Regions from separate parts of the Shinella sp. OV683 genome, predicted to be linked through region 4. Evidence: riboswitches for the same ligand, from Rfam matches in the RefSeq annotation. Region 4 holds a riboswitch; each other region holds the start of a gene.
What was found. A riboswitch is a leader RNA that binds a small molecule or an ion and turns the genes downstream of it on or off. The one in region 4 is predicted to bind cobalamin.

Region 1 (7,873 bases), 1.8 Mb from region 4:
GTTCTCGAAAAGAAATCAACTGCCCAATGCAGGTACATCCGCCAATGTCATGGGCAAATCGATCAATTTTAGGCCTCTAATACTGGCGTTTTTGCTACCTGTAATTGTCTATTATGGACATTAGTGTCTTGTTTGGGGTATTTTTGTCTGCCGTTTCAAAGTTCTGATGCAATCACGGGCCGGGGCAAGACGTTTTGTGTCGCAAATACGCATTTCCTGCCTGATCGCGACGCGTGAATTTTTTTAGAATTTAATGCAAAAAAGTCCAAATTCACCATTGTTTAAGCTCTCACTAACGATCCGGTAAGATTGTGTCGCTAATGGTTTTAACGCGGCGGCTGAAAAATCCGCCACTCCGGATCAGGTATTGCGTACCGGAGATGCACTCGGCAGCGTAACCGCCGAGGAGCCATCGAGTTTTGGCGAACCGTGCTTCGCTCCGAAAGGGGACGGCACGGTTTTCGCCGCTTTATGGCTTGAGTGGTGCCGCTCAACGATCCACAAAAGCCTGAAGGCGACCCAGCGCTTCACCCCAAAGTTGCGAGACGCCATCCAGATAGTTTCGGGCCTCAATCATCGGTTCTGGCCGGAAGGCATATTGGCTCTCGCGACCGATACGATGGCAGACGACCAGGCCGACATCCTCAAGTACCCTGAGATGCTTGGTGACGGCCTGGCGTGTCAGTTCAGTGCCAGAAGAGAGCCGGGCGATCGACTGGCGCTCGCCGCCGCTCAATTTCGCGAGCAGCGACAGGCGTGTCTGGTCGCCCAGGGCAGCAAAGATCGGTGCGGTGTTCAAGGCAGTCGGCAGGGTTTCAAGATTCGACATGGGTCTTGATATTCTTGACTTGCTCTGCCCAGCCGCCATCGTTCATCCTGAAGGCTTCCGGCATGCGGTTTGCGGGGATTTTGTCGAAGCCGCTCTCAGTGACGGTCAGGTGGGTGCCATTGGCCGTGGGCTTGAGGCGGAACTCGACGAGCGTCGGCATCTCGTTGTCGTAATCGACCTTGGGATCGATCGCGTAGGGGTGCCAGGTAAAGGAGAAGAGATCGGGTTCCTTCATTTCCTTGATCATCACATTCCAGACAACATGTTCGAAGCCGGGATGGGTGATCTTGCCGCGTGCAGGTTTTCCCGGCTCGAATGGTGCCTCGATATTGACGCGAAACCACTGGCCGAATTCACGATGGTCTGTCAGCGCGCGCCAGACGCGTTCGACAGGCGCCTTGATCTCGATTGTCTTTTCGATGGTGTTGGTATTCTCGACGACATTTGACATATCAGCAACCTCCTGGTTGCCTATTTTACCCATATTCCAACATGAATGGCAACCAAAAAGTTGCCTATTTGCCTTTGCGGCAATGGAAGGCGGATGTCGACTTGCGCCTTGCATCGGCAAATGGCATGGCGGGGTGAGGTTTTCATCGGAGCTGAAATGGCCAAGGCTGTCATGTTGCAGGGCACGGGTTCGGATGTCGGAAAGACTGTGCTGGTCGCCGGCCTCTGCCGGCTTGCGGCCAATCGCGGCCTGAAAGTCCAGCCGTTCAAGCCGCAGAACATGTCCAACAATGCCGCCGTCAGCGACGATGGCGGCGAGATCGGCCGGGCGCAGTGGTTGCAGGCTTTGGCATGCCGGGTGCCGTCGTCGGTGCATATGAATCCGGTGCTGCTCAAGCCACAGACCGATCATGGCAGCCAGATCATCGTCCAGGGCAAGGTCTATGGTCAGGCGAAGGCGCGCGATTACCAGCGGCTGAAGCCGGAACTGCTGGGCAAGGTGCTCGAGAGCTTTGCTATTGTCGGCGAGGATGCGGATCTCGTTATCGTCGAAGGCGCCGGCTCGCCGGCGGAGATCAACCTGCGCAAGGGCGATATCGCCAATATGGGGTTTGCACGTGCCGCCAACGTGCCCGTGGTACTGGTCGGCGATATCGATCGCGGCGGGGTGATCGCGTCCGTGGTCGGGACGCATCTGATACTGCCACCGGAGGACCGGGCGATGGTGGCGGGCTACATTATCAACAAGTTCCGCGGTGATATCTCGCTGTTCGATGATGGGATCAAGGCGATCGAAGGCTTTACCCAGTGGCCTTGTTTCGGCGTCGTGCCCTGGCTGAAGGCTGCAGGACGGTTGCCGGCCGAGGACTCCGTGACGCTGGAGAGGTTGGCAAAGGGCGAGCGCGCTGCGCTGAAGATTGCTGTTCCGGTGACGCCTCGCATTGCCAATTTCGACGATTTCGACGCGCTGAAGGGCGAGGCGGCAGTCGAGCTGGTCTTCGTCAAGCCGGGCGAACGCATGCCGTCCGACGCAGGCCTGATCGTGCTGGCTGGCTCCAAATCAACGATCGCCGATCTCATTGTGCTACGGGCCGAAGGATGGGATGCTGAGATCAAGGCGCATGCGCGGCGTGGCGGCCGGGTCATCGGTATTTGCGGCGGCTACCAGATGCTTGGCCAGACGATCCGCGATCCGCTCGGCCTCGAGGGCTCGGTGCGCGAAGTCGAGGGGCTTGGCCTGTTGGATGTGACGACAGTCATGGCGCCGGAAAAGCGGCTTGCCAATAGCCAGGCGCGCTCGCTTGCCTATGATGTCGGGCTTGCAGGCTACGAGATCCATCTCGGTGAAACGACGGGCGCTGACTGCGCGCGTCCCTATGTCTCGATCGAGAGCCGGCCGGATGGCGCCATGTCGGCCGATGGCAATGTCGTCGGTACGTATCTGCACCGGCTGTTCGACAGCGATGATTTCCGCCGCGAGCTGCTGGCGAGCTTTGGTATTCGTGGCGGCGGCTTTGATTATCGTGCTGATGTTGACGCCGCGCTCGACGAGGTGGCGGCCGAGCTTGAGGCGGTGCTCGACGAGAAATGGCTTGCCTCGTTTCTTGGGCGCGCGTGAGCGTATCTGAAATAAAACAAACAATAACGCGCCTTGTTGCGAATAAAGCCCGTTTAACGCCCGTTCTCACAAGCAGTAAAAGCTAAAACTGCTGAATTGTCGTGCTTTTTATTCCAGTTCGGATATGTATTTCGCAACGACAAGGGGCTGTTCTGAAACGAGTTTTCAGCGGGAACAGGGGGAAGTCATGAAACTGTCCAAGCATCTCAATATGTTGATGGCGTCTGCTGTCAGCGTGTCGCTCGCCGCGTCACCGATCGGCGTGATGCCGTCCTATGCACAGAATGCTCCCGCCGCGGAAGCACCCAGCGATGCAGGCTGGCAGAAGGAGTTCCAGCTCTGGCGCTCGGTGTCGAAGTCCGGCAAGGCTGCTGACTATCAATCCTATCTCAAGGCCTATCCGGCCGGCAAATTCGCAAGTGTTGCGAAGCAGCGCATCGACAGCCTGAATGGTGTTGTCACCACCGACGCTGCAAAGCCGGCCGATGACGCCACGGCTGCCAAGCAGACGGCGGTTGTCGCCGACGATCAGGCTGCTGACGCCAAGCCGGTCATGGCTGCGGATGCGGTCGATGCGGACGCGGAAAAGAAGCGCGACCTCGAGCTCTGGCGCCAGGTTTCCAAGACCGGCAAGCAGGCCGACTATGAGAAATATCTGAAGGCCTTCCCAAAGGGCAAGTTCGCCAAGATCGCCAAGACGCGGATCGAAAGCCTTATAGCCGCCGCCACACCGCCGGCGGCTGACGCGCTGGATACGGAAGCTGCGCAGGCCGATGACGCGACACAGGCCAACGATCAGGGGCAGCCGGAGCAGGCGCAGGATCAATCGCAGGATCAGGGTCAGGAACAAGCTCAGGATCAGTCTGCCCCAGCCGATGATGCCGGTCAGCAGGATCAGGCCCAGGTGGACGACGCCCAACAGCAGGATCAGGCTGCAGCGCAGGCCGATGATGCCCAGCCGCAGGAACAGGCAAAGGCGCCTGCCGGTGACTGGGAACAGGAGTATGCTCTGTGGAAGGCTGCCTCCGACGGCAATACCGTCAAGGAGTACGAGGCCTATCTGAGCACTTATCCGAAGGGCAAGTTCGCAGCGATCGCGCAGGCCCGCATCGTCCAGCTGGCCGCTGCCGAGCAGCCCGCAGACAATGTTGCGGAAGGTGACGAGCAGCCACTCGACCAGCAGGCAAACACTGCCAAGCAGCCTGACGATCATAGCCAGACTCAGTCGCAGGACCAAAATCAGGATCAGCCGCAAGATCAGGCCCAGGACCAGAACCAGCCGCAAGCTGACGATCAGTCCAACCAGACGGACCAGGCCAACCAGATGGATCCGAACCAGGATCCCAATCAGGCGCAGGCCGATGACCAGTCGCAGATGGCTGCCAATCAGCAGGATAACCAGAATCAGAACGACATGGGCCAGAATGCCCAGCCGGACCAGAACATCCAATACACCGAAGGCACGCCGGAAACCGAGGATGAATTCCTCAACCGCGAAGCTCGACATGAATTGCAGGGCCGCCTGACTTCGCTCGGCTATGACACGTTCGGCAGCGACGGCTCCTTCGGCCCCAACAGCCGCACTGCGATCAGCAACTGGCAGACCGACAACGGCGCACCGGTGACCGGCTATCTCTCCGGCGACCAGATCGCCCAGATTCGCAAGCTGTCGCAGGTCTCTTACGCAAACTGGCTGAATTCTCAGCAGGCGGTGGTCGAGCAGCAGGTCGTTCGTCCGCGTCGCGAAAAGATCGTGGTGATCGAGGAACGTCGCAACCCGGCTCTTGATGCGGCGATTGCGGTCGGCGTACTCGGCGCTGTCGTCGGTGCTCACCGGGTCGGCCGGTACAAGGTTGGACGCGCGCGACCGGGCCGTGTTCAGGTTATCGGCAAGTTCAAGTTCGGCAAGGTTCAAGGATGCCGTAAGAAGCGCCGCTGCTGAACTGACCGGCCTATCAAATTTTAGGACGACGGGCCGCATTGCGGCCCGTTTTCGCGTCTGGCGGTGTCGCGAATGAGATTGACTTCGAGCCGTCAAAAACATAATCATCGTGATGTGTTTGGTTCCCAGCGGGCGCAAAGCCCAAGGGATCAAAAGGGAACGGGACGAATGGACCCATATTGGGCATTTCTATCCCGGCCGACCCCGCGACTGTAGAGCGGCTGAGGTATTCCCAGGAACTGTTTGGAAGAGGTTGCGTGCAAAGGGCGTGGTGCCCGAGGCGCTTTTTTTCGAAGCAGTTCCAAAGCCACTGAAACGGCCTTGCGGCAACACGGGCGGGACGCCTCCTTTCTACGAATCGTCCACTCGCGCATGGCTAAAAGTTTCGGGAAGGCGAGGGGATGCTGCATGCCCAAAGGTCTAGTCCTTTGGGCGGGAACCGTGAGCCAGGAGACCTGCCAGACAAGACCACGGCGCCTAATCCGCGTCTCTTTTTGTATTTTGCCAGCAGCACGGAGGTTGTTATGGCTCAGGCTTCTTCTATTTCTTCTACCAAGATCGTTACCGTTTCGGATCGTTTCACGGCAGGCATTCTTGCCCTGCTCGTCGGTTCCTTCCTGATCTTTGGTGCAGGCTTTGCGCATTCGAACGTGTTGCATGACACGGCGCATGACGTTCGCCACGCCAACGGCTTTCCCTGCCACTAAAGGTCCACTCAAATGGTTGTCAAATATCTCTTGGCTGCGCTTGTGGCCGGGCTGATTGCTGGTGCGATTCAAACCGTCGCCCAGCAAGCCAAAGTCGTGCCGTTGATTCTCGAAGCCGAAAAGTATGAAAATGCTCCGGTGGCGACACCAGATCACACGACGGGCCTTAACCTGTTGATCGTCAGCAAGGCCAGTGCCCACGAGCACGAAGCTGCTGCTACACCTGCCGGCGAGGAAGAAGAAGGCGGCATGCTGCTCGGCGTCAGCCGGATCACCGGAACGCTGATGGGTGATCTGGTCACGGGTGCCGGCTTTGCGTTGTTGATGATGGCGGTCAGCCTGTTTACCGGGCGGACCGTGACGTTGGCGACTGGCGCCCTTTGGGGTGGCGTTGCGTGGCTGACATTCCATCTGTTTCCGGCGATCGGCCTGCCGCCCGAACTTCCCGGATTTCCGGCGGCTGATCTTTTCGATCGGCAGATGTGGTGGCTTGGCACCGTGGTCGTGTCAGCGATTGCACTCTATCTCATCATCCTGCGCAAGGAGCCATGGGCCAAGGCAATCGGTGTCGTGCTGCTGTTCGTGCCCCACCTGATCGGCGCACCGCAGCCGGCTGACGAAGCCACCAACGTGCCGGCGATCCTGGCCGCAGAATTTGCCGTCGCCACGCTTTCGGCCGGTCTGTTCTTCTGGATCGTGCTCGGGCTCGTCATGGGTGCGATCAACGACCGTTGGCTCAAGACCGCCTGATGGAAAACGCTCCCTCCGGCGCCGTTCTGGTACTGGGCGGAGCACGCTCCGGAAAATCCGCTTTTGCCGAGGGGCTGGTCGCCGAGACCGGCCTCTCGCGTCATTACATCGCCACGGGCCGTGCCTGGGATGCGGAGATGCAGGCGCGGATCGCCCATCATCGCCAAACGCGCGGTGACGGCTGGACCACGCATGAGGAGCCGCTCGATCTGGTTTCGCGGCTGGGTGCGTTGGATGATGCAGGCAATGTAATTCTCATCGATTGCCTGACGCTCTGGGTCACGAATCTGATGCTCGAAGAGCGCGACATTGCGGCTGCGAGCTCCGACTTATGTGCGTGTCTCAGTGGGATGAAGGCAAAGGTCGTGCTCGTCTCCAATGAGGTCGGCCTCGGCATCGTGCCGGAAAACAAGATGGCGCGCGACTTCCGCGATCACGCGGGACGGCTCCATCAGCAAATCGCGGCGATTGCACGCGAAGTCTATTTCATAGCGGCCGGGTTGCCGCTGAAGATGAAGGGTTGAAGAGATGCAGAAGATTCCTGCGACGGTGATCACCGGCTTCCTGGGTGCCGGCAAGACGACGATGATCCGCAACATGCTGATGAATGCCGAAGGCCGCAAGATTGCCCTGATCATCAATGAATTCGGTGATCTCGGCGTCGATGGCGACGTGCTGAAGGGCTGCGGTGCGGAAGCCTGCACTGAGGACGATATCATCGAGCTCAACAATGGCTGCATCTGCTGCACGGTTGCCGACGATTTCATCCCGACGATGGAAAAGCTCTTGGCCCGCAAAGACCGCCCCGATCACATCATCATCGAGACATCCGGCCTTGCCCTGCCGCAGCCGCTGGTCGCGGCCTTCAACTGGCCAGGCATCAAGACGGCGGTCACGGTCGATGGCGTTATTACCGTTGTCGATAGCGCCGCTGTCGCCGCCGGGCGCTTTGCCGACGATCATGATGCGCTGCATGCTCAGCGCGTCGAGGATCAGGGGCTGGATCACGAAAGCCCGATCGAAGAACTGTTCGAAGACCAGCTGACTGCCGCCGACCTGATCATTCTGAACAAGGCAGATCTCCTGGATGCCAAGGGTTTGCAGGGCGTGCGCGATATCGTCTCGGGCGCAATCGCCCGCAAGCCGCGCATGATCGAGGCACGCAATGGCGATATTCCGGCCTCCGTACTGCTCGGTCTGGGTGTCGGCACCGAAAGCGACATCGAAAACCGCAAGTCGCATCACGAGCTCGAGCATGAAGGTGCGCCGCACGATCATGACCATGACGAGTTCGAGAGCTTCGTGGTCGAGCTGGGCGCGATTGCTGAGCCCAAGAGCTTCATCGATCAGCTCAAGCCGTTGATCGACAAGCACGACATCCTGCGTCTCAAGGGCTTTGCCGAAGTCAAGGGCAAGCCGATGCGGCTGGTCATCCAGGCCGTCGGCTCGCGCATCGACAGCTATTTCGACCGCCCGTGGGCGCCCGATGAGGTTCGCAGCACCCGCTTGGTGGTGATTGGCCTACATGACGAGATGGACGATGTGGCTATTATCGGCGAGATCAAGGCGCTGGGGTT
Region 2 (7,873 bases), 730 kb from region 4:
GCACGCCGCGCTCGACCAGGCAGACGAAGGTCAGCGCTGCAAACAGCAGCATGGCGCCCTGGGCGAAGTTCAGCACGCCCGAGGTCTTGTAGATCAGCACGAAGCCGATCGCGACCAGCGAATACATGACGCCGGACAGCAGGCCGCCGGTGAGCACTTCGAGGAAGAAAAGATAGTCGAAATCGGCCATCAGAGGTCATCCTCTTCATGCTCGCGGTCGATGCCGAGATAGGCGTCGATGACGGCCTGGTCGTTGCGGACCTGATCCGGCGTGCCGTCGGCGATCTTTCGGCCGTAATCGAGCACGGCGATGCTGTCGGAGAGGCCCATGACCACGCCGATATCATGTTCGATCAGGATGACGGTCGTGCCGTAGCTTTCGCGGGCGGCGCGGACGAAGCCGGCCATCTCCTGCTTTTCGGTGGCGGTCATGCCGGCCATCGGCTCATCGAGCAGCAGGATCTGCGGATTGGGAACCAGCGCCCGGGCGAGTTCGACCCGCTTCTGCAGGCCATAGGGCAGCGCGCCAGCAAGCTTTTCTGCGACATCGCCAAGATGGAGGAACTCGATGATCTGTTCGGCACGTTCCCGCGCCTCTCTTTCTTCGCGGCGAGCGCGGCCTATGCCGATGGCCTGGCCAAGGAAGGTTGAACGACGAGCGAAGGCCAGGCCGGACATGATGTTGTCGAGAACCGTCAGCCCCTTGAACAGCGCCAGATTCTGGAATGTGCGCGCGATGCCCAGGCGAGCGGCTTTCTGCGCCGGCACCTGACGAAAGCTGCGGCCATTGATGTGAACGCGGCCAGAATCCGGCTGGTAAAGCCCGCACATGATATTAACGAGCGAACTCTTGCCGGCACCGTTCGGGCCGATAATGGCGCGGATCTCGCCGGATTTGACGGCGAGATCGACATTCGACAGCGCCGTTACACCGCCGAAGGAAATCGTGATGTCCTCAAGCGCCAGGACTGGTCGTTCCTGAAGAATGACCGCCTCGGCCTTCTCGACCGTCCGAGCTCTCGGCTCGGCATGCGGCAGCGAAGGATATTCGCGCAGCGTCGCCGTGCCATCGAGGGCCGAAAATGTGTAATGCGCGTCCAGCATTTCGTTCTCCCACATCGCTCGGAGCAAGGCTCCGCCGTCGCAGTTCGCGCAGGCGCGCGAACCACCTTTTCAATTCCTGTCGGAAACTCTGTTACTCGGCTGCGGCCAGCGTCCGTTCTTCCTCGGCTTCCAATTCGCGGATCAGCGGGATGACGTGCTTGCCGAAATACTCCACCTCTTCCTGGAAGTGCAGGAAGCCAAGCAGGATCAGGTCTGCACCAGCATTCTTGAGGCCGATGACGCGCTCGGCCACCTGTTCGGGTGTGCCGATCAGGTTGGAGCGGAAACCGTCATTGTACTGGACGAGATCCTGGAAGGTGGATTTCGCCCAATTGCCTTCCTTCTCAGGCGAAGCATTACCGGCATTCTGGACTTCATGATGGAAGCCCTTGACCGCATCGGGAATGGCCTTGTCGATGATCTCGGCCAGCAATTCCTGCGCTTCCTTTTCAGAGGAGCGGACGATGCCGAAGGCATTGATGCCGATCTTCGTCTTCCAGGGCTTGCCGAACTGCTTCTCCTTGGTGCGGATATCATCGACCTGGGCTTGCAAGCCTTCCGGTGTGTTGCCGTTGGTGAAGTACCAGTCGGAGACGCGCGAGGCCATGTCTCGCGCGGCGCGGGACGAGCCACCCTGGAAGACCTGCGGCAGGTCGCCGAGCGGCTTCGGGCGCATCGTGTAATCGGTGAAACGATAGAAGTCGCCGCGCAGGTTGAAGTTGTCCTCGCTCCAGATGCCTCGAACGGCGCGGATGAATTCCTCCGAGCGGCGGTAGCGCTCGTCATGGTCGAGCCAAGGCTCACCGATGGCGGCAAACTCGCCCCGGAACCAGCCGGACACGACATTGATGTCGACGCGGCCATTGGTGAGCTGGCTGATGGTGGCGATCTGCTTGGCGAGCAGCGCCGGCGTCCACGGACCCGGCAAAACGGCGGCGATGACGCGGAGTGTTTCCGTCGCGGCCAGCAAGGCATGCGAGAAGGACACCGATTCATGCTGATTGTCGGCTCCGTAGCCGGCGGTGAAACGAATCTGGCTGAGCGCATAGTCAAAGCCCGAGGCCTCGGCGATCTGCGCCAGCTTGCGGTTATAGTCGATATCCCAGCTGGTGCGCTGTTCGATCGAGCTGATTACCAGCCCGCCGGAGACATTCGGCACCCAGTAGGCAAATTTCAACGGTTCTTTCTTGAGCTGCGTCATAGCTTTCTCCATCCACACTTAAAGTTCACGCCCGGAGACGCGTTTGCCCAACCGGGCCTTCCGAATTGGCCTGGGCGATCAGGCCCGGCGTTGCTGGCACGATGGCGTCGAGTTCCCGCACTGCGGCTTCGATGCGCTTGGCGATTTCGGGATTCTTGACTGCATAGGCGTCGAAGTCGCTCTCGAGTGCATAGACGGCGGTGGGCAGCGTCAGCGCCTTGAAGAAACCGAACAGTGGCCGGAGCTGATGCTCGGTCACCAGCCCATGCAGCGGGGTGCCGCCGGTTGCGGCGAGAATCACCGGCTTGCCGATCAGCGACTCGAAATGCACGAGATCGAAGAGATGCTTGAGCGCGCCCGAGTAGGAGGCGCGATAGACAGGGGAACCGACCACGAGAATGTCGGCGCTTTCGACTGCCGCGACGATTTCCTTGCCTGCATTGTCCAATTGGTCCGAGCGCAACGCTTTGAAAAGGACAGGAGCGGCATCGATCAAATCGATCTTGCGCGTCTCGATCCCGAAGCGGTTTTCGATCGCCAGCAAAATTGCATCCACCAATGATGCAGTGCGCGACGGCGTGCGGACATTTCCGGAGATACCCAGGATCTTAAGGCGCTGCATCAATGCGGTTCCAGTTTCAAATTCACATAATACATATATTTAATAGATTTTATTGGCAAACGAAAATATTCCAGCCGACCCGGGGATGACGGGACCTTTGTTGCGGAAATTTGGCTTTAAAGAAAAAAATTACCGAAAGAGCGCATTCCGTCGCGCAGCGACCTGTGGTCAAAAAATGCCATTCAGACCAGAGGTTTACACATTTCAGTGCTGCAACCGGCGGCGGGAAGGCCGGGCCTGCGATGGAAAATGGCTTGCCTGCTCCAGCATGGTTCTGAGGCGAAGCGTGGTCTCGCAGATATGTTCGAGGCGATTGAGCCCCACGATTTCACTGCGCGCGGCCTGGGCGACATCGGCGTTATGCGGCAGTCGCAAGAACCAGGCGAGAAACAGATCCTCGGAGGACGCCGACTTGTGACTATCCAGCTGGTCTGCCGCCACATCCATGCTCTACGCCTCGATTTCGACCGCGGTCAGCGGTCGCGAGCAGCAGGCGAGGATGTAGCCGTCCTCGATCTCACGATCGAAGATGCCGCCATTGTGGTTCATCTCCACCTCGCCGGAACGTTTCCTGACCTTGCAGGTGCCGCAGAGACCGGATTCGCACGCTGCCGGGATTCGCACTCCGACCGCTCGAGCCGTCTGCAGAACCGTCTGCCCCGGCGCGCAAAGCGCTTGTTCGCCAGAGCCGAGGAAGCTGACGGAATGCCGAAGGCCGATCTCCTCGCCTTCGACCGCATCGTCATTGGCGGGCTTCTGCGCGGTCTCTGTGAGTGCGGTGGCGCCAAAGCTTTCCTGATGATAGCGGCCCATGTCGAAGCCTTCGGCGCGCACGATGTTACTCACCGCCTTCATGAAGGGGTCGGGACCACAGCAGAAGATCTCCCGGCCGATGAAGTCGGGTGCCAGCATCGCGAGCTTCTGGATGTCGATGCGTCCCATCAGGCCAGCCCAGGGCGTGACGCCCGACCGCGTCTCAGGCAGGAAGCCGAGCTTGAGGTTGGGCATGCGGGTGGCGAGATGTTCGAGCTCGCCTCTGAAGATGATGTCCTCCGGCCGACGCGAGGAGTTGATGAACGTGACGTCGGTGCCCGGTGCACAATCGGCAAGCCAGCGCAGCATCGACATGCCAGGCGTGATGCCCGAGCCGGCCGAGACGAACAGATATTTCCTGGCGGGACTGCGGCCCAGGGTGAAATGCCCGCTCGGTCCATAGGCGCGTACGCGGCTACCGGCCCGGACGTTGTCGAACATCCAGCGCGTGCCGATGCTATTCGGCTGCGCCTTGACGGTGATGGCGATGGCATAGGGCCGCGAGGGCGAAGACGAGATCGTGTAGGTGCGATGCAGGTCGCCGCCTTTGGCCCTGAGTTCCACCGTGATGAACTGCCCCGGCATGTAGCGGAACCAGCCGCCGCCCTCCACCGCGAAGGTGAAGGTCTTGACGTCAGGCGCCTCGTCGATGACGCCGGTGCAAACCAGCATCTGGCGGGCAGAATTCCAGGGCTGCATCTCATCGAGATGCGTCGGTGCCGAAACGGTGCTCATCACGTTCATCGCCATCTCCTATCGATCAGGCGACGGAGCGCAGGGCGGGCTTGCCCAAGCCGGCGAGGCGGTCTTCCATGAAGCTCGAATACCACTCGACGAACTGGGCGACGCCGCCTTCATGCACTTCCGAATAAGGGCCGGGCTGGTAAGCCGGCGAATGGATGCCGAAAGCGTTTTCCTCGACGATCTGGCGATCCTGGTCGTTGGTCTCGGTCCAGACATGGGTCAGTTCTTCGAGGCGATAGTCAATGCCTTCAACTGCATCCTTGTGGACCAGCCACTTGGTGGTCACAGCCGTTTCGGTGGCGCTGATCGGCATGACCCGGAAGGTGATGGCGTGGTCGCTCAGCACATGGTTCCATGTCGTGGGATAGTGATACAGCAACAACGAGCCGATGCGATCCATGTTGACCTGGTCGGACAGCCGCATCTGCACGGCCTTGCGGCCCGAGATCGTGTAGCTGATCGCATCGCGCAGCAGCGGAACACGCGTCGTGCGGAACTGGCCGCGATCGTCGATCACGAAGGCGCTCGGCAGGCCGGCGGCCTCGCATTTCTCCCAATGCGCAGCGATTTCCGGATCTTCGGCAGCGCCATTGACGCCAGTGACGCTGGGCGCCTCGGGGAAGGTCTTGCAAAGCTCGGGATGGTTGCCGGCGCAATGGTAGCATTCGCGGTTGTTTTCCCAGACGAGCTTCCAGTTGCCCTTTTCGATGATCGTGCTCTCGAAGGCGATCTTGGCGTCGCGCAGGCGATGCGGCAGGAAATAGGGTTCCATCGTCTTGGCAAACGGCGCGAAATCCATCGGCTCGTCGGCAAGACAGATGAAGATGTAGCCGCCGGCGTTCTCGCAGGCCACGGGCTTGAGGCTGAAATTCGACGTGTCGAAATTGTCGCCCATCTGGCGGGCATAGAGCAGCTGTCCGTCGAGCTCGTAGGTCCACTGGTGATAGGGGCAGACAAGCTTTGCAGTCGAACCCCGATGCTCCTGGCAGACGCGACTGCCGCGATGGCGACAGGAATTGTGAAGCGCATTGATCTTGCCGTCATTGCCGCGGACGATGACCACCGGATAGGCGCCCACCTGCACCGTCATATAGTTGCCGGCATTGGGGATCTCGCAATCGTGGCCGATGAACAGCCAGTCCTTGTACCAGATCTGCTCGAGGTCCATCTGATGATAGGCCGGATCGATATAGAAGGGCTGATCAAGGCTGTAGCCGGGTTTGCGGGCTCTGAGCCGCGAGAGCATTTCGGATGGAATGTCCATGGTCGGTCCTCGTTATTGCAAGGACTGGGCATGGTGGACTTGAGGGAAACGAGCGCCCGCAAACAGGCCGGACAGACATCCGGCAGTCACAGGTCATCCGTCTCTTGACCGCCCACCGCGATCAGTCGAGTTCAAAATCCGAGGCTGGTTTCCGGGCTCCGAAGTGGTCCGGCCGGACCCTTGCAACTCCTTCCCAGGTTTTCACCCAGTGGACTCCCGTTGCAAGCACACTTCGCTACCGTTGCGGGGGCAGCGCCGGAATTACACCGGCTTCCCAATTCTCCGAGCGGATCCAACCCGCCCAGCACCTCGATGACGTTGATATGACCATAGGCATTGCGACATCGGCGGTGCATTTGCGACATCGAGATGGCGCCGTGGAAACAAAATTATAGAATGCGAAAATAGCTGGCGCGAGGCCCAACCAATTTGCCAACTTATGCGTTATGTTTCGTCGGCTTTACCGCCCATCAAACCCAATGGAGGACGTCATGAAAAGAACCGCACAGGCAATCTGGCAGGGCACTCTCACCGAAGGCAGTGGCACCCTAAGCTCGCTCAGCGGCGCACTTTCCAGCCTGCCCTACTCGTTCAAGGGTCGATTCGTCGATGAATCCGGCCAGTCCGGCACCAACCCCGAAGAGCTGATCGCGGCTGCGCATGCCGGCTGCTTTGCCATGCAGCTCTCGCATTTCCTGGCCGAAAACGGCACGCCGGCGACGAAGCTCGACGCGACGGCCACCGTCTCGTTGGAGCCGGATGCAAGCGGCGGCATGTCGATCAAGTCGAGCAACATCACGCTTGTCGGCACCGTGCCGGGCATAGACGAGGCAAAGTTCAAGGAACTGGCCGACAAAGCCAAGGCCGGCTGCCCGGTGTCGCGGGCGCTCGGCGCAATCCAGGTCGGGCTGGATGCCAAGCTGGGGTGAGTTTTGAAAAGGCTGCGAACCGAGGGACAATCTATCGCCCCTTATCGTTGCCGCATTTCACCCCTCACCAAGCGCGTCCAGTGATCGGCTTCGCCTCTCACGGACTTGCTATCCTCTCCCACAGGGGGAGAGGTAGCGTGCCACAAGCTTCGCCCTTGCTTGAGGCAAGACAGTTTCGCGAGCCTACCTCTCCCCTTGTGGGGGAGGATACGAAGGCCGGGTAAGCGTAGCGAACCCTTGGCCGGAGTTGGTGAGGGGTAAATTCCCCTGCCAACGTATCGCTCTCACTCCGCAGCCAGCGCCACAGGAGCCGGCACATAATTCAGCACGGGCCCAAGCCAGCGCTCGACATCAGCTATCGGCATGTTCTTGCGGGCGGCATAGTCCTCGACCTGGTCCCGCTCGACCTTGGCGACGCCGAAATAGTAGCTTTCGGGATGGCTGAGGTAGATGCCCGAGACCGAGGATCCCGGCCACATCGCATAACTCTCCGTCAGGCTGACGCCGGCCGCGTTTTCAGCATCCAGCAGCTCGAACAGCGTCGCCTTTTCGGTGTGATCGGGCTGCGCGGGATAGCCCGGCGCCGGACGAATGCCCTGATAAGGCTCGCCGATCAGGTCTTCGGGCTGGAACGTTTCGTCAGCCGCATAGCCCCAAAACTCCTTGCGCACAACTTCGTGCATGCGCTCGGCGAACGCCTCGGCGAAGCGGTCGGCGAGCGCCTTGACCAGAATCGACGAATAGTCGTCGTTGGCGCGCTCGAAGCGTTCGGCAATGGCCACTTCCTCGATGCCGGCCGTGACCACGAAACCGCCGAGATAATCGGCCTTGCCGGAAGACACCGGTGCGACGAAATCGGCAAGCGCGACATTGGCCTTGCCGTCACGCTTGGTCAGTTGCTGTCGGAGTGTGAAGAAGGTCGCCAATTCCTCGGCTCTCGTTTCATCCGTGAACAGCCTGACGTCGTCGCCAACAGCATTGGCAGGCCAGAAACCGATCACGGCCCTGGGCGCGAACCATTTCTCCTCGATGATCTGCTTCAGCATCGCCTGCGCGTCATCAAACAGTTGCCGGGCTGCAGCACCCTGCTTTTCATCTTCGAGGATGGCGGGATAGCGGCCTTTAAGCTCCCAGGTCTGGAAGAACGGCGTCCAGTCGATATAGCGCGCGAGATCGGCGAGATCCCAGCCATCGAA
Region 3 (7,873 bases), 1.9 Mb from region 4:
CGGTGCCGTGCTGGAAATCGGTGATGATGTCAGCGGAATTGATCGCGCTGTCCTTGATCGCCGTGAAGACGAACCAGTCGGCACCGCCGCCGCCCGTCAGTGTGTCCTTGCCGCCGATGCCGACAACGACATCGTGGCCGGCGCCGCCCGAGAGCGTGTTGGATGCTGTCGTGCCGATTATCAAGTCGTCATCGTTCTTGCTGCTGTCGTAGGCGGTGCCGTCGCCATGGATATCGGCGATCGTCTTGCTGGCGACGAGCAGTTCTTCCATATGCCTCGAAGTTGGCAGCTCGAACTTGCCCAACACCACCTTGATCGCCGGCTGCAGCTCGGTCGCGATTGTGCCAATGGTCGCGATGCCCTTGATTTCGGCGGCCTTCAGCGGGCTATAGCTCGCCTCGTAGCCGAGAATGCGCTCGTGATGATTGGCGAGCATCTGGCCGGTCTCGACGGCCTCGGCATATCTAACGCTGCCGTCCCTGTCGTAGAGATTGAATTCGTCGGCCTCGACATATCTTCGATAGGCAATGGCTGGCTTGACCGAGGCGGGCAGGCTGCTCGACAGGGAATTGTAGCGGATCTCATACCACGCTTCGGCGCGGTCACCGCTTTCGATCGCGGCTTTTAGTTTTGGGCCGAGCATGCTGGGCGCATTCCAGCACAACGAGAACAGGGCGGACCGTTCACTGGATTCGGGAATTCCGGAGATCCAGTTGTCGATGTGGTCGTCATAGTCATCGTCCATGGCATCGAGCGCCCTGGTGATCTGGGCGTCGTTCTTGAATGCGAAGGTCGTCGGCACGCCGCTGTCGTACTTGTTGTGCCAGTCGGCCATAACCTTGTCGAGATTGGCGCGAAGCGTGGTGTTCTGGCCGCTCGAATAGTCCTTGTCGATCTGCGCCTCGAGCCGGTCGCGCAATGTGTTGCTCCAGTGCTTGGCGCCGATCATCGCTTTCAGCACCGGGTCGAGATTGTAGACCAGATTGAAGCCGATGCCGATGGTCGCATCGCCCACCGAATCCACATAGGGCAGTGAGGTCGAGCCTTCGAGCAGAACCAGCAGCTCGAAACGCTCGGTGCTGTAGGTCTTGTGATCGGAGATGATGTTCCACTTCAGCATACGGCGATCCCTGGATGGTGCCGCGATGATATCGGGCAGGGGTAAACAGGACCTGTGCGTGGAACATTAAAATTCGCATAGGACTATTGACGTTATGTAATATCATAACGTATTGCGAATGAAGCGGATGCTGGATGAGATTCCTCGAAGTTCATCTTGTCTTCGCCGGCAGGGCATGGCAGTGATGACCGCGATGGTGCTGCCGCCAAGACAATGGGCGGTGGCTGAAAAGGGAACACGGTAGGGATGACCCAAATGGGGTCCTATTCCGTGGCTGCCCCCGCAACTGTGAGCGGTGAGTCTGTTTGCATTCTGCCACTGGCGCAAGCCGGGAAGGCGCAAACCGACAGCGACCCGCAAGCCAGGAGACCTGCCATCTCGACGTAAACCGCAACGGACGGGGTGTTCCGATGGAAAATACATGGTTGCGCGGACGGCGCCTTGCGTCCGCATCTCTGCATGGAATTTTGCCTCCGGACAGGCTCCGGGAGGCACTTCATGGATCGAGCAGATCATTTCACCGCACGCTTTCGGCTGCGGATCTCCCCGCATGACCTGACATATCGACGTCTCTTGGCGGCTGGTCGCAGCATGGAACCTGTTCTCGGAGGGCGGGGCCGATGAGTTGCGTCACCTCTGGAGTCAGCCTCGACGTTACGGGTCTCAGCTGGGCACCGCGTCGACGCGACAGCCTGATCAGGGATATCAGCTTTTCGGTGGCGCCCGGTGATCGGCTGGTGATCGTCGGGCCGAACGGCGCCGGCAAGTCGACGCTGCTGCGCTGCCTCTATCGTGCCATCAAGCCGAATGCCGGTATGGTGCGACTGGGTGGACAGGACATCTGGGCGCAATCGCCCTCGGACGTGGCGCGTATCATCGCTGTGGTGTTGCAGGAGACGCCGGCGAATTTTCCCTTCAGCGTTCGCGATATCGTGCTGATGGGGCGCATTCCCTGGCGCAAGGGCTATACGCGCTGGTCGGACGCCGATCATCAGCATGCCGCGCATGCGCTGGGCCATCTCGGCCTTGAGGGATTGGAGGATCGCAAGTTTTCTACGCTTTCCGGCGGTGAGAAGCAGCGGGTGCTGGTGGCGCGAGCGCTTGCCCAATCGCCCAAACTGCTTGTTCTCGATGAGCCCTCCAATCATCTCGACATTCGCCATCAGCTTGAAGTGATCGAGCGCATCAAGGTGCTCGGCATCACCATCATCACCACCTTGCACGACATCAATCTGGCCGCCGATTTCGCCACCAAGGCGGCGATCATCGATCATGGCCGGTTCGTCGCCTTCGGCGAGCCGCGTGACGTGCTCACCGCGAGCAACATTTCCCAGGCTTTCGGGGTGAGTGCGACTGCGCATGCCGGCGGCTTGAGCAAGCAGGCTCGTTTTACCTTTTCGCTTTCTGACACAATCTCTGAACAAATAGGAGCAATTGCGTGATCTATAAGCCTTTTCTAGCTTTTGCGAGCGCCGCGGCGCTGGTCTTTCTTGCCACTTCTGCGCTCGCCGCGCCGGTCACCGTCAAGAGCTGTAACCGCGATGTCACCTTTGCCGATGTGCCGAAGCGGGCGATCGCCAATGACGTCAATCTCATCGAGATGATGCTGGCGCTGAAGCTGCAGGACCATATGGTCGGCTATACCGGCGTGTCCGGCTGGAAGACGCTTGATGCGAAATTACGCGAGGGCGTCAAGGAGCTGCCGGAGCTGTCGCCGAAATATCCGAGCAAGGAAGTGTTGCTGAATGCCGATGCCGATTTCTATTTCGCGGGCTGGAACTACGGCATGAAGGTGGGCGGAGACGTCACGCCCGAGACGATGGAGCCGCTCGGCATCAAGGTCTATGAACTCACCGAAAGCTGCATCCACATCATGGCGAAGAACAAGCCCACGATGGACGACATGTATGTCGATCTCATCAATCTCGGCAAGATCTTCCATGTCGAGGATCGGGCGCAAACACTGGTCGATGGCTACCGCCAACAGCTCGCCGGGATCGAGGCTGGTATCGGCAAGATCGACCGGCCGGTACGGGTGTTCGTTTATGATTCCGGCGAGGAGAAGCCGTTTACGGCCGGTCGCTTCGGCATTCCGACTGCCGAGATCAAGGCGGCGGGCGGCACCAACATCATGGACGATGTGGAGAAGAGCTGGACGGAAGTCTCTTGGGAGCCCGTGATCGACAAGAACCCGGAGGTGATCGTCATCGTCAACTACGGCGAGGTAACGGCCGAACAGAAGATCGCTTTCATGAAGAACAATCCGGCCTTCAAAAACATCGATGCGGTGAAGAACGATCGTTTCGTGGTGCTCGATTACGTCGAGGCAACGCCAGGCCCGCGCAATATCGACGCGATCGCGCGGCTGGCCAGGGCGTTTCACCCGAAGGGGACGTGAGATCTGCATGCTGAGCACACCCGGGCGCAAGGCCCCGATGTGGGGCACCTGTTGATGTCCCGCCGCCTTCCGACTTTTCTGATTTCGCTTATCCTCATCCTCCTCGCACTCTTCTCCATTACATCAGCCGTTTCCCTCGGCGCCGCCGATATCCCTTTCGTCACCGTCTGGCAGATCGTCATCAACAAGGTCTCGCCCGGCACATTCGCCGCGACATGGTCGGCTGGGCGCGAGAGCATCGTCTGGGATGTGCGGTTTCCGCGTGTGCTGCTGGGTGCGCTGGTGGGGGCGGGGCTCGGGTTGACGGGGGCTGTGCTGCAGCCGCTGACGCGCAATCCGCTGGCCGATCCGCATCTGCTCGGCGTGTCCTCGGGGGCGGCGTTCGGGGCTGTGCTGGCGCTGCTGCATACTGGCATGTTCCTGGGATTGCTGACCGTCCCGCTATTTGCTTTCGGCGGCGCGTTGATTGCCATCATGGCGGTGCCCCTGGTGGCGCGAGCCACCAATTCCATGCAGGCGGACCGATTGGTTCTGGCAGGCGTGGCGGTGGCTTTCATCTTCACGGCGCTCGCCAACCTGCTGGTTTTCATGGGCGATCCGCGCGCGGCCCAATCGGTGGTGTTCTGGATGCTGGGCGGGCTGGGTCTGGCGCAATGGCCGCAGCTCATTTTTCCCGCTGTCGTGCTCGGGGCGACGCTGGCCTATCTGATGGCGCATGCACGCGCGCTCAATGCGGTTGCCATGGGCGACGAGACGGCAGCCACGCTCGGCATTCCGGTCGTTCGGTTTCGCATGACGCTGTTTGTCGTTACTGCGCTGCTGACCGGCGTGATGGTGGCATTTTCCGGCGCGATCGGCTTTGTCGGGCTGATGGTGCCGCATTTCGTGCGTCTGGTGGTCGGTGGCGACAATGCCAAGGTGTTGCCGCTTTCCGCCTTTACGGGGGCACTGACGCTGATCTGGGCAGATCTCGTGGCGCGCATCGTCATGGCGCCCGAGGATATGCCGATCGGCGTGGTGACGGGATTGGCGGGCGGGTTGGCATTCATCTGGATCCTCAGCCGGTCGGACTGACGGATTTTGCTTGCCGTGCAGGGCCTTTTCTTTCATGAACGGGCAGCGCCGCTGGCAACCAGATGACGAGGACTTGAGACTTGCACAGCTTCACGACGGTGACGAAACTCCTGATGATCCAGCTGTTGGCCGGCTGGCTGGCACTGGGTGCGACGACCGCTACGCCTGCCTTCGCGCAGGAAGATGGCGAGTCGCAGAGTGCGGTCGTCGCCGCTGTCGCAGCATTGCAGGAGCAGGTAAAGGCGGATCTTCAGAAGGCTGGCCAATCGCTGGAGGCCTTGCAGAAGAAGGTCGATGAAGCGGCAACCGCCGATGCGCAGCTCTCCAAGCTCAAGATACAGGCCGAAAGCATCGGCAAGGCCATCTCGACGGCGATGGGATCGCTCGAGCATCGCTACAATCTGGTCGCCAAGCGGCTGGACGAGATCGGCAAGGCGCCTGACGAAGGCCAGCCTGTGGAGAATCCTGGCCTTTCCAGCGACCGCAAGCGCCTGCAGGGCGAGAAGGCCCAGATGAACACTATCCTCACGGATGGTGAAGCGCTTGACACGGCTGCGACGAAACTCTCCACCCATATCAGTGATTTGAGGCGCAAGCTTTTCACCGAGACCCTGCTGCGCCGCACCGAGGTTACGCCGCAATTGCTCGAAGAGACTGTCGAAGCAGCGCGCGGAGAGAGCCAGGAACTGGTCACCAAGACGAGTTCTTCGCTGGACTTCATGTGGAACTACAAGCGCAGCAGTTTGCTCTCGGCGTTGTTCTTGTCGCTCGGTGCGGCGATGATTTTCATGTGGCTGGTGCGCTGGGCGTTTGCGCCGCTGATCCGCAGGGAAGAGCAGGACGAAAACCCTGCCTACATCACCCGGCTTTCCAGAGCCTTCTGGTCGACCCTCATTCCCAATATCGCCACTGCGGGCTTTGTGATTACCAGCTTGTTCCTGCTCAATTACTTCAATGTCCTGCGCCAGGATATCGCGCAGATATTCCAGGCACTGATGTGGGTGCTCGCTGGTATCTACTTCGTCTACAAGCTGGCGCGATCGATCGTGGCGCCGCGCAAGCCAGCCTGGCGGTTGATCGACGTGTCTGACCGCGGGGCGCAGATCCTGCTCGCTTACGTGACAATCATGGCCGTGATCAACGGCATCGGCTATCTTGCCGGCGAGGCGACTGAAGCGCTCGATTCTCCAATTGCGCTCTCGGTTGCCCGCGGCTTCCTGTCCTCGGTCATTATTGGCCTGCTGTTGATCGCCCTGGCCTTCGTGCGGCCGATGCGAGACCCGGCGGGAGGCCCTGATCTCCCATGGCCTCGCTTCATCCGGGTCGTCTTCCTGATCGGCGGAATTGCGCTGATCATCACTGCGCTGGTCGGCTATATCGGGCTTGCGCAATTCGCCTCAACGCAGATCGTCATTACCGGTGCGCTTCTCATCACAATCTACATCGGCTTTCTCACCGGTCATGCAATCTCCAAGCACAATGTCTTCCGCGACACGGCGGCCGGGCATCGTCTTGCCGAAAATCACAAATTCGATGACATCAAACTCGACCAGCTGGGGCTGGTGATCGGCCTGGCGATCTATGTTCTGGTGACGATCATCGGCCTGCCATTGATCATGCTGCAATGGGGATTTCGCAGCGAGGATATCTGGGCGCTGTTCGTGCGGCTGTTTACCGAGATCAAGATCGGCAACATCACCATATCATTGCTCGGCATTCTCGTCGGTCTGCTGCTGTTCGTGGCGGGCTATTTCGGCACCCGCTGGTTCCAGAAGTGGCTGGACCGCAATGTCATGGCGCGCTCGCATGTCGATATGGGCGTGCGCAACTCGGTCAACACCGCACTCGGCTATGTCGGGATTGCGCTTGCCGGCCTGATCGGGATTTCCGCGGCGGGCATCAACCTGTCCAGCCTTGCGCTGGTCGCCGGTGCTCTCTCGCTCGGTATCGGCTTTGGCTTGCAGACGATCGTGCAGAATTTCGTCTCGGGCCTGATCCTGCTGGCCGAGCGTCCCTTCAAGGTCGGCGACTGGATCGTGGCGGGACCGACGGAGGGGTTTGTGCGCCGGATTTCCGTGCGCGCCACTGAAGTCGAGACCTTCCAGAACCAGTCGATCATCGTGCCGAATTCGCAGCTGATCAACGCTGCCGTCGGCAACTGGACGCTGCGCAATTCGCTGGCGCGCAGCGAGGTTGCGGTTTCGGTTGCCTATGAAAGCGATCCGCGCCAAGTGATGGAAATCCTGATGGAAATCGCCAATGCGCATCCGACAATCCTGACGGTGCCGGAGCCGAATGTCAGCTTTCTCAGATTCGGCGAATTCGCGCTGGAATTCGAGCTGCGTTTCTATCTGGCGGATATTCTCAATGGTGGTCCCGTGCGCAACGACGTGCGGATCGCCATCCTCGAGCGTTTCAAGGAGGAGGGAATCGAGATTCCGTTCCCGCGGCGCGAGCTTAGCGTGCGGCTTGAACGAGAGGGCGAGTTGGAGGATACCGAAGGGCTTTCACCTGAAGCGGCGAGGAACATCCGCCATCAACGTGAACGTAGCCGCAAGCAGGCCGAGGCCAAGGCAAGGGATCTCGACCGGTCAGATGACAATTACGATGCGGACGGCGACAACACACCCGACAACGGCCCGCGCGATGATGGCGATGGGGATGACGCGCGCTAAGCAGCGCTCACCTGCTTGTTGATAAACCTGTACAGCCCCGCATCGTCATCCTCGCCCTTGTGGCGAGGATCTACTTCGACTCATTAAGTAATTGAAAATGATGATTATATTTCACGGTGGCAGATCCTCGAGACGAGCCCGAGGATGACGACGGAGACTTTGTCAGTAGTCTGACGTGCCTTACGCCGCGACAGCTTCGACCATCAGCATGTCGAGCATGAACGACCCGTCGGCCTCGATGGCGAAATGCTCGCGGACCTCGGCGGGCGCGGCTTCCTGCAAAGCCCGGATCGCCTTTTCGTAGACAGGCGGTGTCGCCATGCGGGCGATCCAGGTCTCGAAATGCATCCGCACCTGGCGAGTCTTCGTAGCGCTGACCGTGAAGCCGGCATGCGCCAGCATGTTGGTCCATTCCGCGGCCGTATAGTTGCGGACATGTGACGTGTCGCGCAGCAGTTCGATCGCCTGCAGATGGGTATCCAGCAACGGGCGACCAGGCGAATAGACGTCGATGAAGACCGCCGTCGAGCCCTTCCGCAGTACACGGCGCGCTTCACGGAGGCCTTGCTCGATGTCGAACCAATGGTGGGCGGAATAGCGACAGCC
Region 4 (7,873 bases):
GAAGCCGTGCGCCTCTTCACCTTCACCGATGCGCCACCGCAAGGGTCGGTCGCACTGGCGGGTTGGCAGGAAAATATCATAGCCATGCTGAACTGGGTGCCGTTCGGCTTTGAAATTTCCAGTACCGAAGACCAGATTCAATTTGCCAACTCGCATTTCTGCGAACTGTTCGGCTATTCTCCCGACGAGATCGAAAGCATCGAGGATTGGTGGCGGCTTGCCTATCCCGACCCGGACTATCGTGAGTTTGCAAAGTCGCAATGGGAAACGTCGATCGCTGCAGCGAGAGCCGAAGATCGCGAGATGACGCCGTTCGATCTCGACGTGGCCGTCAAGGGCGGCGGGCGCCGCACGATCCAGTTCCGTCACCGCACCATCGGCAACTTCAACGTCAATCTCTATCTCGATGTGACCACGGAACGTGCCTATGCGCGGGAGCTGAAAACGCTGGCGGAAACCGATCCTTTGACTGGGGCGATGAACCGCCGCCGGTTCTTTGAAGAGGCCGAGAGGGTTTACGCGGCAGATTCTCTTTCGTCCGCATCGGGCGCGGTCCTGATGCTGGACATAGATCACTTCAAGAAGATCAACGATACCCATGGGCATGGTGCGGGCGACCTGGTGCTGAGCGAGTTCACGCGCCGGTGTCGCAACGCCATCAGGCCTGACGATCTGCTGGTGCGCCTTGGGGGCGAGGAGTTCGCTATCCTGCTGAAGGGTGCCACGCCAAGCGTGGCGAGAGATGTCGGGGAACGGCTGCTGGCAGAAGTGAACTGCGTGCCCTTCGAGATTGGGGATGTCCAGTTACAGGTCACCGTGAGTGTTGGTGGAGCGATGCGCGATTCTGATGAAGCCACCGTCGAAGCCACGGTTTCGCGCGCAGACAAGGCGCTCTATGCCGCCAAGAATGCCGGTCGCAACCGACTTGTCATTTAAGCCGCTTTTGCGATCCGAGCGATCGACATCAGGGACATCACCAGCGGCCTTACGCCAACCCGCACTGTCGCGAATTCCCGGATGACATTGACGCCGGAACTTGCTAGTTCCGGCTCCTGAAGTGATGTCCGACCGAAAGCTCTTTCCCATGCCCGATCTTCTGCTTGAACTCCGCTCCGAGGAAATCCCGGCCCGCATGCAGCGCAAGGCTGCCGGCGACCTCAAGAAGCTGCTCACGGATGCGCTGGTCGAGGCAGGACTGACCTATGAGGGTGCGCGCGAATATTGGACGCCGCGCCGGCTGACGCTGGATATTCGTGGCCTGACAGCCCGCTCCGCCGAAGTGCGCGAAGAAAAGAAGGGGCCGAGCACATCGGCACCGCAACAGGCGATCGACGGCTTTTTGCGCAGTGCCGGGCTCACCTCGCTCGACCAGGCAGAGACGCGCAACGCCCCGAAGAAGGGCGACTTCTACGTCGCCATCATTTCCAAACCGGGCCGCTCGACCGAAGAGATCATCACCGATGTGATGCCCGGCATCATCCGCAATTTCCCCTGGCCAAAAGCAATGCGCTCCGGCGCCGCTTCCGCCAGGCCCGGCAGCCTGCGCTGGGTGCGGCCGCTGCAATCGATCATCTGCACCTTTGGCGCGGAACACGACGAGCCCACTGTGATCCCCTTCGAGGTCGACGGCATCGTTGCGTCGAACATCACCTACGGCCACCGCTTCCATGCACCGGGCGCGATCACCGTCAAACGGTTCTCCGACTACGTTTCGAGCCTCGAAAAGGCCAAGGTCATTCTCGATGCCGAACGTCGCAAGGAGATCATCCTCACCGACGCCCGCAACATCACCTTCGCCTCCGGTCTTGAACTGGTCGAGGACGAAGGTCTGCTGGAAGAGGTCTCGGGCCTCGTCGAATATCCGCAAGTGCTGATGGGCACGTTTGAGGAAGACTACCTCAAGATCCCGGCTGAGATAATCCGCCTGACGATCAAGACCAACCAGAAGTGTTTCGTCGTCGCCAAGCCGGGCGCATCGGGCGAACACCTCGAACTGTCCAACCACTTCATCCTGATCGCCAACATCGAGGCCAAGGATGGCGGCGCGGAAATTGTCCACGGCAATGGCAAGGTCGTGCGTGCGCGTCTGTCGGATGCGCTGCATTTCTACAAGCGCGACCAGGGGGATCTGCCGGATCTTCAGGATCTCGCCGCATCGGCCGCCAAATTCGGCCTCGATCTCAAGAAGCCGCTCGACCAGCGGATGGCTAAGCTCGACTTCCTCAATGTCACGTTCCAGGCGAAGCTGGGCACCCAGGGCGCCCGCGTCGAACGCATTCGCGGCCTGGCGGCGGAACTCGCCAAAGTGACCAAGGCCGACCCGATCAAGGTTGATCGCGCCGCGGTACTTGCCAAGGCCGACCTGCGCACCGAAGCCGTCGGTGAATTCCCTGAGCTACAGGGCCTGATGGGCCGCAAATACGCGCTGCTGCAGGGCGAAGATACATCGGTGGCAGCAGCGATCGAAGAACACTGGAAGCCTAATGGCCCGTCCGACCGCGTGCCGACCGATCCGGTGTCTATCACAGTCGCACTCGCTGACAAGCTGGATACGCTGGTGGGCTTCTGGGCGATTGACGAAAAGCCGACCGGCTCGAAGGATCCCTATGCACTGAGAAGAGCGGCGCTGGGTGTGATTAGCTTGATTCTTGATAATCGCATCGATCTCGATATTCTGCTGGTCGCATTCCACCACGCGAAGCAATTTCCGGCATGTGATCCGGTCATGGTCTCCTTCGAACTTGCTGTATTTTTTGGGGAGCGGCTGAAAGTCCAGCTAAAGGATGATGGCATTCGCCCGGACTTCGTTGATGCTGTGCTCGATATGGGCACGCGGCGTGAACAGATGATGCCTGGTATGGAAAATACCAAGCGCATTTTGTCGATTACTCTTCGTGCACAGGCATTGGCAGCATTCATAAACACAGAAGACGGCAAGAACCTGCTGGCAGGCACCAAGCGCGCGACACAGCTGCTGGCCGCCGAGGAGAAGAAGGGCACCGTGGTCGCCGATCGCATCGATCTGTCGCTGCTGACGCTACCCGCCGAAAAGGCGCTGCATTCGGCCATCGTCGTGGCCTCGCAGGGTGCGGCAGAAGCCGTGGCCCGTGAAGACTTCGAAGGCGCAATGGAAGCACTCTCGAAGCTGCGCGGACCGGTCGACACGTTCTTCAACGATGTGCTCGTTAATGACGACAACGCCGATATCCGCGCCAACCGCCTGGCTCTGCTGGCGGCAATTCGCAGCGCGACGGGTGCGGTGGCGGATTTCTCGAAGATTTCGGGATGATACAAGTCCCGCGGCACCGCCGGTCTTGAGGTGTAGCGCGATGGCCACAGGCACCAGCGCGCTGCGATAATTCGCCCAGATAAGTTACATTTTTTTACAATGCTGCCGTGAATGCGACCAACTCGCACCTATATGTGCTGAGGATGAAATGATTTGCTCGCAGGATGATCGCGATGGCGCTGCCAAATGACGTTAAAAATACAATCAGGGCCCGCCTGCAGTCCGACTATGCGTTCCGGTTCGCGCTGCTGTCCGAAGCAGTCGAAGCGTTGTTGAGCAACGATCTGCTCACTGCAAAGAGCGTGTTGTGGGATTATATCGACGCCACGATCGGCTTTGCGGACCTCTCTTCGCAGACCGGATTGCCGGAGAAAAGCCTGATGTGGATGTTCAGCGAAAGCGGTAATCCGCGCGCAACAAGTCTGTTCAAGGTGCTGGCCGTGCTGCAGAAAACACAGGGCATCCACCTCGCGGTCGACGCGGCGGCCTAAGCCTAACGACCCTGCCGGATGACCCAGGCGGGGATCAGTTCCGAACGCAGTTTTTTCACCGATGATGCCCTGGCGAGCGCCGTCAGGTCCATGCCGGGCCGCGCGAGCGATGCAGCCTGGCGCTTTGGCATCAGGAAGCCGAGTTCCAGCACACCTGCCCTCGATGTCAGCCGCTTGAAGAACGGCCGGCGGAAGCGGCGCGACGGGGAAAAGCGCGCCGGCGACTTGCCAAGGGACGCATATTCGAGGATTTCCTCGATCCAGCCGGATTGCGGCCGCGCACCGGGTTCGAGCAGCATGACCCACTCGCCGCGCGCTGCGCGCAGCGTTTCGTGCAGGTCCCATTTCTCCAGGAATTTGCAGCCGGCGGCATCGGCGACGGCCGCCGAGCCATCGCGCGAACCGTGATCGAGTACGATCACGTCGCTCACCAATCCATCCACCGCACCCGACACCAGCACGGCGAGCGTATAGGCGAGTTCCGGCTCGTTATCCCGGCATTCCAGCAAAACAGTCAGCATTGCTTACCTTTAGAGGAAGGATTTGAAAAATGCGAGTCATGGATTTTGTTCTTGCAATGTTCTCTTTTTCACGATAGGAAAATAATCAGGACGAGGCAAGGAATCGCCTCACTGGAGACACCCATGATCAACATGTCGCTTGCGCGGCAGGCTGCTTTTGCGCCTGCCAATACGGCAGAGATTGCCGATAGTCTTCTCACCGAAAGCGGCCTCAGGATCGAGATCGACCGCCGTCGCGGGCGCGCTGCCGGCATCAATCCGGCAGGCCGCTTCGAGCCGCAGGAACGTGAAGTGCTCGACGATGGCTGGCAGACGCTGGAAAGCCTCGATCCATTCAAGACTGAAGTGCAGGTGGAAAAGCCGCGCAGCATCATCGCCCGCAACGACAGTCCGGACATCCCTTTCGACCGTTCGATCAATCCCTATCGCGGCTGCGAACATGGCTGCATCTATTGCTTCGCGCGGCCGACGCATTCCTATATGGGCCTGTCTGCAGGACTGGATTTCGAGGCCAAGCTGTTTGCCAAGCCGGACGCGGCCAGGCTTCTGGAGCGCGAGCTTTCCAAGCCGGGCTACAAGCCGAAGACGATTGCCATCGGCACCAACACCGATCCTTATCAGCCGATCGAGAAGGAATGGCGGATCATGCGGCAGATTCTCGAAGTGCTGGCCGCTGCCAACCATCCCGTTTCGATCGTGACGAAATCGGCGCTGATCATGCGCGACATCGATATTCTCAGCGGGATGGCCGAGCGCGGGCTTGCCAAGGTGGCGCTGTCGGTGACGACGCTCGACCGCAAGCTGGCGCGGCTGATGGAGCCGCGTGCCTCGACGCCCGCCCGGCGGCTGGAGGCGATCAGGGCGCTCAGTTCGGCCGGCGTGCCGACTGCTGTCATGGCTGCACCGATGATCCCGGCGCTCAACGATCACGAATTGGAGCGCATCCTCGATTCCGGCAAGGCGGCCGGTGCGACTGAGGCAAACTATATCCTGCTCAGGCTGCCGCTGGAGGTGAGTCCGTTGTTCCGCGACTGGCTGCTGAGGAATTATCCCGACCGCTACCGGCATGTGATGAGCCTGATACGTTCGATGCGCGGCGGCAAGGATTACGACGCCGAGTTCGGCAAGCGCATGAAGGGCGAAGGCCCCTATGCGTGGCAACTCAATCGCAGGTTCGAACTGGTGATGAAGAAGCTCGACATGCGCAGACGCGGCATTCAGCTGAATACCGATCTGTTCGTGCCGCCGAGTGGCGCAGGCGTGCAGCTCAGCCTGCTGTAACTGATTTAAAGCTCTTCAGCGCCCGGGCTCCATCCCTGCCCCGCGAGCACCGGCGCTGAATGACCGTGCGGCCCGCCATCCCCCGCCTTGGCCGGCCGCGCCCCTGTTCTGGAATGCCGCCCTCATTCCAGGACTTGCAGGGAATCGGGAGAACGTGTCAAACCACCCGCATGAAACGGCACGCTCTCACCGATTCCCTCCCCTTTCTGGAGGAAGACCCGCAGCCGACTTTCCTGATCGAGGAAGGCCTGGTGCGGGACGGATATGAATATGTCTGCGGTCTCGACGAAGCCGGCCGTGGGCCGCTTGCCGGTCCGGTGGTCGCCAGTGCGGTGATCCTCGACCCGCGCAACATTCCCGAGGGACTGCATGATTCCAAGCAGTTGACGGCCGCGAGGCGCGAAGAGCTGTTTGAATTGATTCTGGCGACGTCGGAAGTTGCCATTGCCTCGGTCAGTGCCGCCGAGATCGATAGGACCAACATTCTCAAGGCCAGCCTGGAGGCGATGCGCCGTGCCGCACATTCGTTGCACCGTCGACCGAAGTTTGCGCTGATCGACGGCCGCGATGTCGCACCCGGCCTGCCCTGTCCGGCCAAAGCGCTAGTGAAGGGCGATGCCCGCTCCTTCTCGATCGCAGCTGCCTCGATCGTCGCCAAAGTGACGCGCGACCGGATCATGGCCGCAGCCGGCAATCGCTTTCCGGGTTACGGCTTCGAGTTCCATGCCGGCTATGCCACCGAGTTCCATCGCAACGCCATTGTAGAACTCGGCCCCTGTGGCATCCACAGGATGACATTCCGGCCACTGCGCAAGGATTGATCGCGTCATAAGGCGCCGCCGGCAGATTGCCCTTCCAGTCTCAAACCTGCTAGACAACAATTGTTCGGTGCCCATGTGAATGGGAGAATCGGGAAGCGGGTGCAAATCCCGCGCGTGCCCAACGCTGTAAGGGGGACGGAGTTCGCTGATATGCCACTGGGAAACCGGGAAGGCGGCGATCTCCGGATGAACCCGAGCCAGAAGACCGGCCGGACATATCAGGCTTGAAAGCGCGGACGGCTTTCACAGCAGCCAATTGTCGGGGTAAGACAATGCAAGGCAATCATGCGCGCCATCTTTCGATGGCCGGTCCATTTTCCGAATCCGAGACGGCGGCCGTCTATCGCGCCATTCATTCGCGCCGAGACGTGCGGAATGAATTCCTAGCCGATCCCGTGCCGGACGCGGTGATCCAACGGCTGCTGACGGCAGCCCATGCCGCGCCATCGGTGGGCTATATGCAGCCGTGGAATTTCATGCTGATCCGCGACGAGGCCAATCGCGAGGCGGTCCACAAGATCTTCCAGGATGCCAACGACGAGGCGGCCGACCAATTGCAGGGCGATCAGAAGCGCAGCTACATGGCGCTTAAGCTCGAAGGAATTCTCAAAGCGCCATTGAACATCTGCATCACCTGCGATCGCAAGCGCGGCGGCGATTTCGTGCTGGGTCGCACCCACAATCCGCAGATGGATCTCTACAGCACCGTTTGCGCGGTGCAGAATTTCTGGCTCGCGGCGCGGGCCGAAGGGATCGGTGTCGGCTGGGTCAGCATCTTCGATCACGAGCGGCTGAAACAGCATCTCGGCGTTCCAGACAGCGTCGAGATCGTCGCCTATCTCTGTGTCGGCTATGTCGATCAGCTCTACGTCAAACCCGAACTGGCCGTGAAAGGCTGGCGTGAGAAGATCGCGCTGGAAAAGCTGATCTTTGAGGAACGCTGGCCGGAAGCCTCTCATGTCCTGGGGTTCTACCGAGAAATCGCCTGCAGGACGTAAAACGGCAAGAAAAACCCCGCCTTGCGGACAGGGCGGGGTCAGTTCATTTCCAGAACCAGATCGAGATCAGTTCAGGCGGGTCTTCACCTGGCTGACGGCGTCGTTGAACAGGCCACCGGAGATCTTGCTGTCGACATTGCTCGAGATCAGTTTCTCGGCGGCAGCGACTGCCAGATCGACAGCTGCGGCGCGCACGGCGTTCACAGCTTCGGTCTCGGCGTGCTTAATCTTCTGCTCGGAAAGCGCCGTGCGACGGGCTACATATTCCGCTGTTTTCTGCTTGGCATCCGCTGCGATCAGGTCGGCCTCGCGCTTGGCGGCGGCAACGATCTCGGCAGCTTCCGCTTCCGCATCCTTGCGCTTCTTCTGGTATTCAGCCAGAAGCGCCTGGGCTTCGTCACGAAGCTGCTTGGCAGAATTGAGTTCGCCTGCGATCTTGCCGGCGCGCTCGTCGAGGCTCTTGGTGATCAGG

Region 1: another riboswitch for cobalamin. It lies ahead of ACXHRN_RS09055 (CbtB domain-containing protein); the one in region 4 lies ahead of bluB (5,6-dimethylbenzimidazole synthase).
Region 2: another riboswitch for cobalamin. It lies ahead of ACXHRN_RS21640 (aromatic ring-hydroxylating oxygenase subunit alpha); the one in region 4 lies ahead of bluB (5,6-dimethylbenzimidazole synthase).
Region 3: another riboswitch for cobalamin. It lies ahead of ACXHRN_RS08810 (ABC transporter ATP-binding protein); the one in region 4 lies ahead of bluB (5,6-dimethylbenzimidazole synthase).

What each region holds. Positions count from the first base shown of each region.
Region 1 is NZ_CM173543.1:1,900,107-1,907,979, forward strand. Features, by position in the region: gene ACXHRN_RS09035 (ArsR/SmtB family transcription factor) at 491-829, opposite strand; gene ACXHRN_RS09040 (SRPBCC family protein) at 816-1,280, opposite strand; gene ACXHRN_RS09045 (cobyric acid synthase) at 1,437-2,897, shown strand; gene ACXHRN_RS09050 (peptidoglycan-binding domain-containing protein) at 3,085-4,839, shown strand; cobalamin riboswitch at 4,942-5,316, shown strand; gene ACXHRN_RS09055 (CbtB domain-containing protein) at 5,364-5,546, shown strand; gene ACXHRN_RS09060 (CbtA family protein) at 5,559-6,296, shown strand; gene cobU (bifunctional adenosylcobinamide kinase/adenosylcobinamide-phosphate guanylyltransferase) at 6,296-6,820, shown strand; gene cobW (cobalamin biosynthesis protein CobW) at 6,825-7,873, shown strand, end outside.
Region 2 is NZ_CM173543.1:4,478,861-4,486,733, forward strand. Features, by position in the region: gene ACXHRN_RS21610 (branched-chain amino acid ABC transporter permease) at 1-190, opposite strand, end outside; gene ACXHRN_RS21615 (ABC transporter ATP-binding protein) at 190-1,104, opposite strand; gene sfnG (dimethylsulfone monooxygenase SfnG) at 1,196-2,305, opposite strand; gene msuE (FMN reductase) at 2,331-2,927, opposite strand; gene ACXHRN_RS21630 (hypothetical protein) at 3,132-3,374, opposite strand; gene ACXHRN_RS21635 (FAD-binding oxidoreductase) at 3,378-4,484, opposite strand; gene ACXHRN_RS21640 (aromatic ring-hydroxylating oxygenase subunit alpha) at 4,501-5,748, opposite strand; cobalamin riboswitch at 5,874-6,075, opposite strand; gene ACXHRN_RS21645 (OsmC family peroxiredoxin) at 6,240-6,677, shown strand; gene metH (methionine synthase) at 6,962-7,873, opposite strand, start outside.
Region 3 is NZ_CM173543.1:1,849,742-1,857,614, forward strand. Features, by position in the region: gene ACXHRN_RS08805 (M10 family metallopeptidase C-terminal domain-containing protein) at 1-1,120, opposite strand, end outside; cobalamin riboswitch at 1,300-1,512, shown strand; gene ACXHRN_RS08810 (ABC transporter ATP-binding protein) at 1,741-2,562, shown strand; gene ACXHRN_RS08815 (ABC transporter substrate-binding protein) at 2,559-3,518, shown strand; gene ACXHRN_RS08820 (FecCD family ABC transporter permease) at 3,573-4,592, shown strand; gene ACXHRN_RS08825 (mechanosensitive ion channel domain-containing protein) at 4,706-7,267, shown strand; gene ACXHRN_RS08830 (class I SAM-dependent methyltransferase) at 7,448-7,873, opposite strand, start outside.
Region 4 is NZ_CM173543.1:3,747,122-3,754,994, forward strand. Features, by position in the region: gene ACXHRN_RS18155 (GGDEF domain-containing protein) at 1-936, shown strand, start outside; gene glyS (glycine--tRNA ligase subunit beta) at 1,085-3,289, shown strand; gene ACXHRN_RS18165 (transcriptional regulator) at 3,463-3,780, shown strand; gene ACXHRN_RS18170 (glycosyl transferase) at 3,783-4,301, opposite strand; gene ACXHRN_RS18175 (PA0069 family radical SAM protein) at 4,425-5,582, shown strand; gene rnhB (ribonuclease HII) at 5,753-6,403, shown strand; cobalamin riboswitch at 6,452-6,631, shown strand; gene bluB (5,6-dimethylbenzimidazole synthase) at 6,676-7,401, shown strand; gene ACXHRN_RS18190 (F0F1 ATP synthase subunit B) at 7,468-7,873, opposite strand, start outside.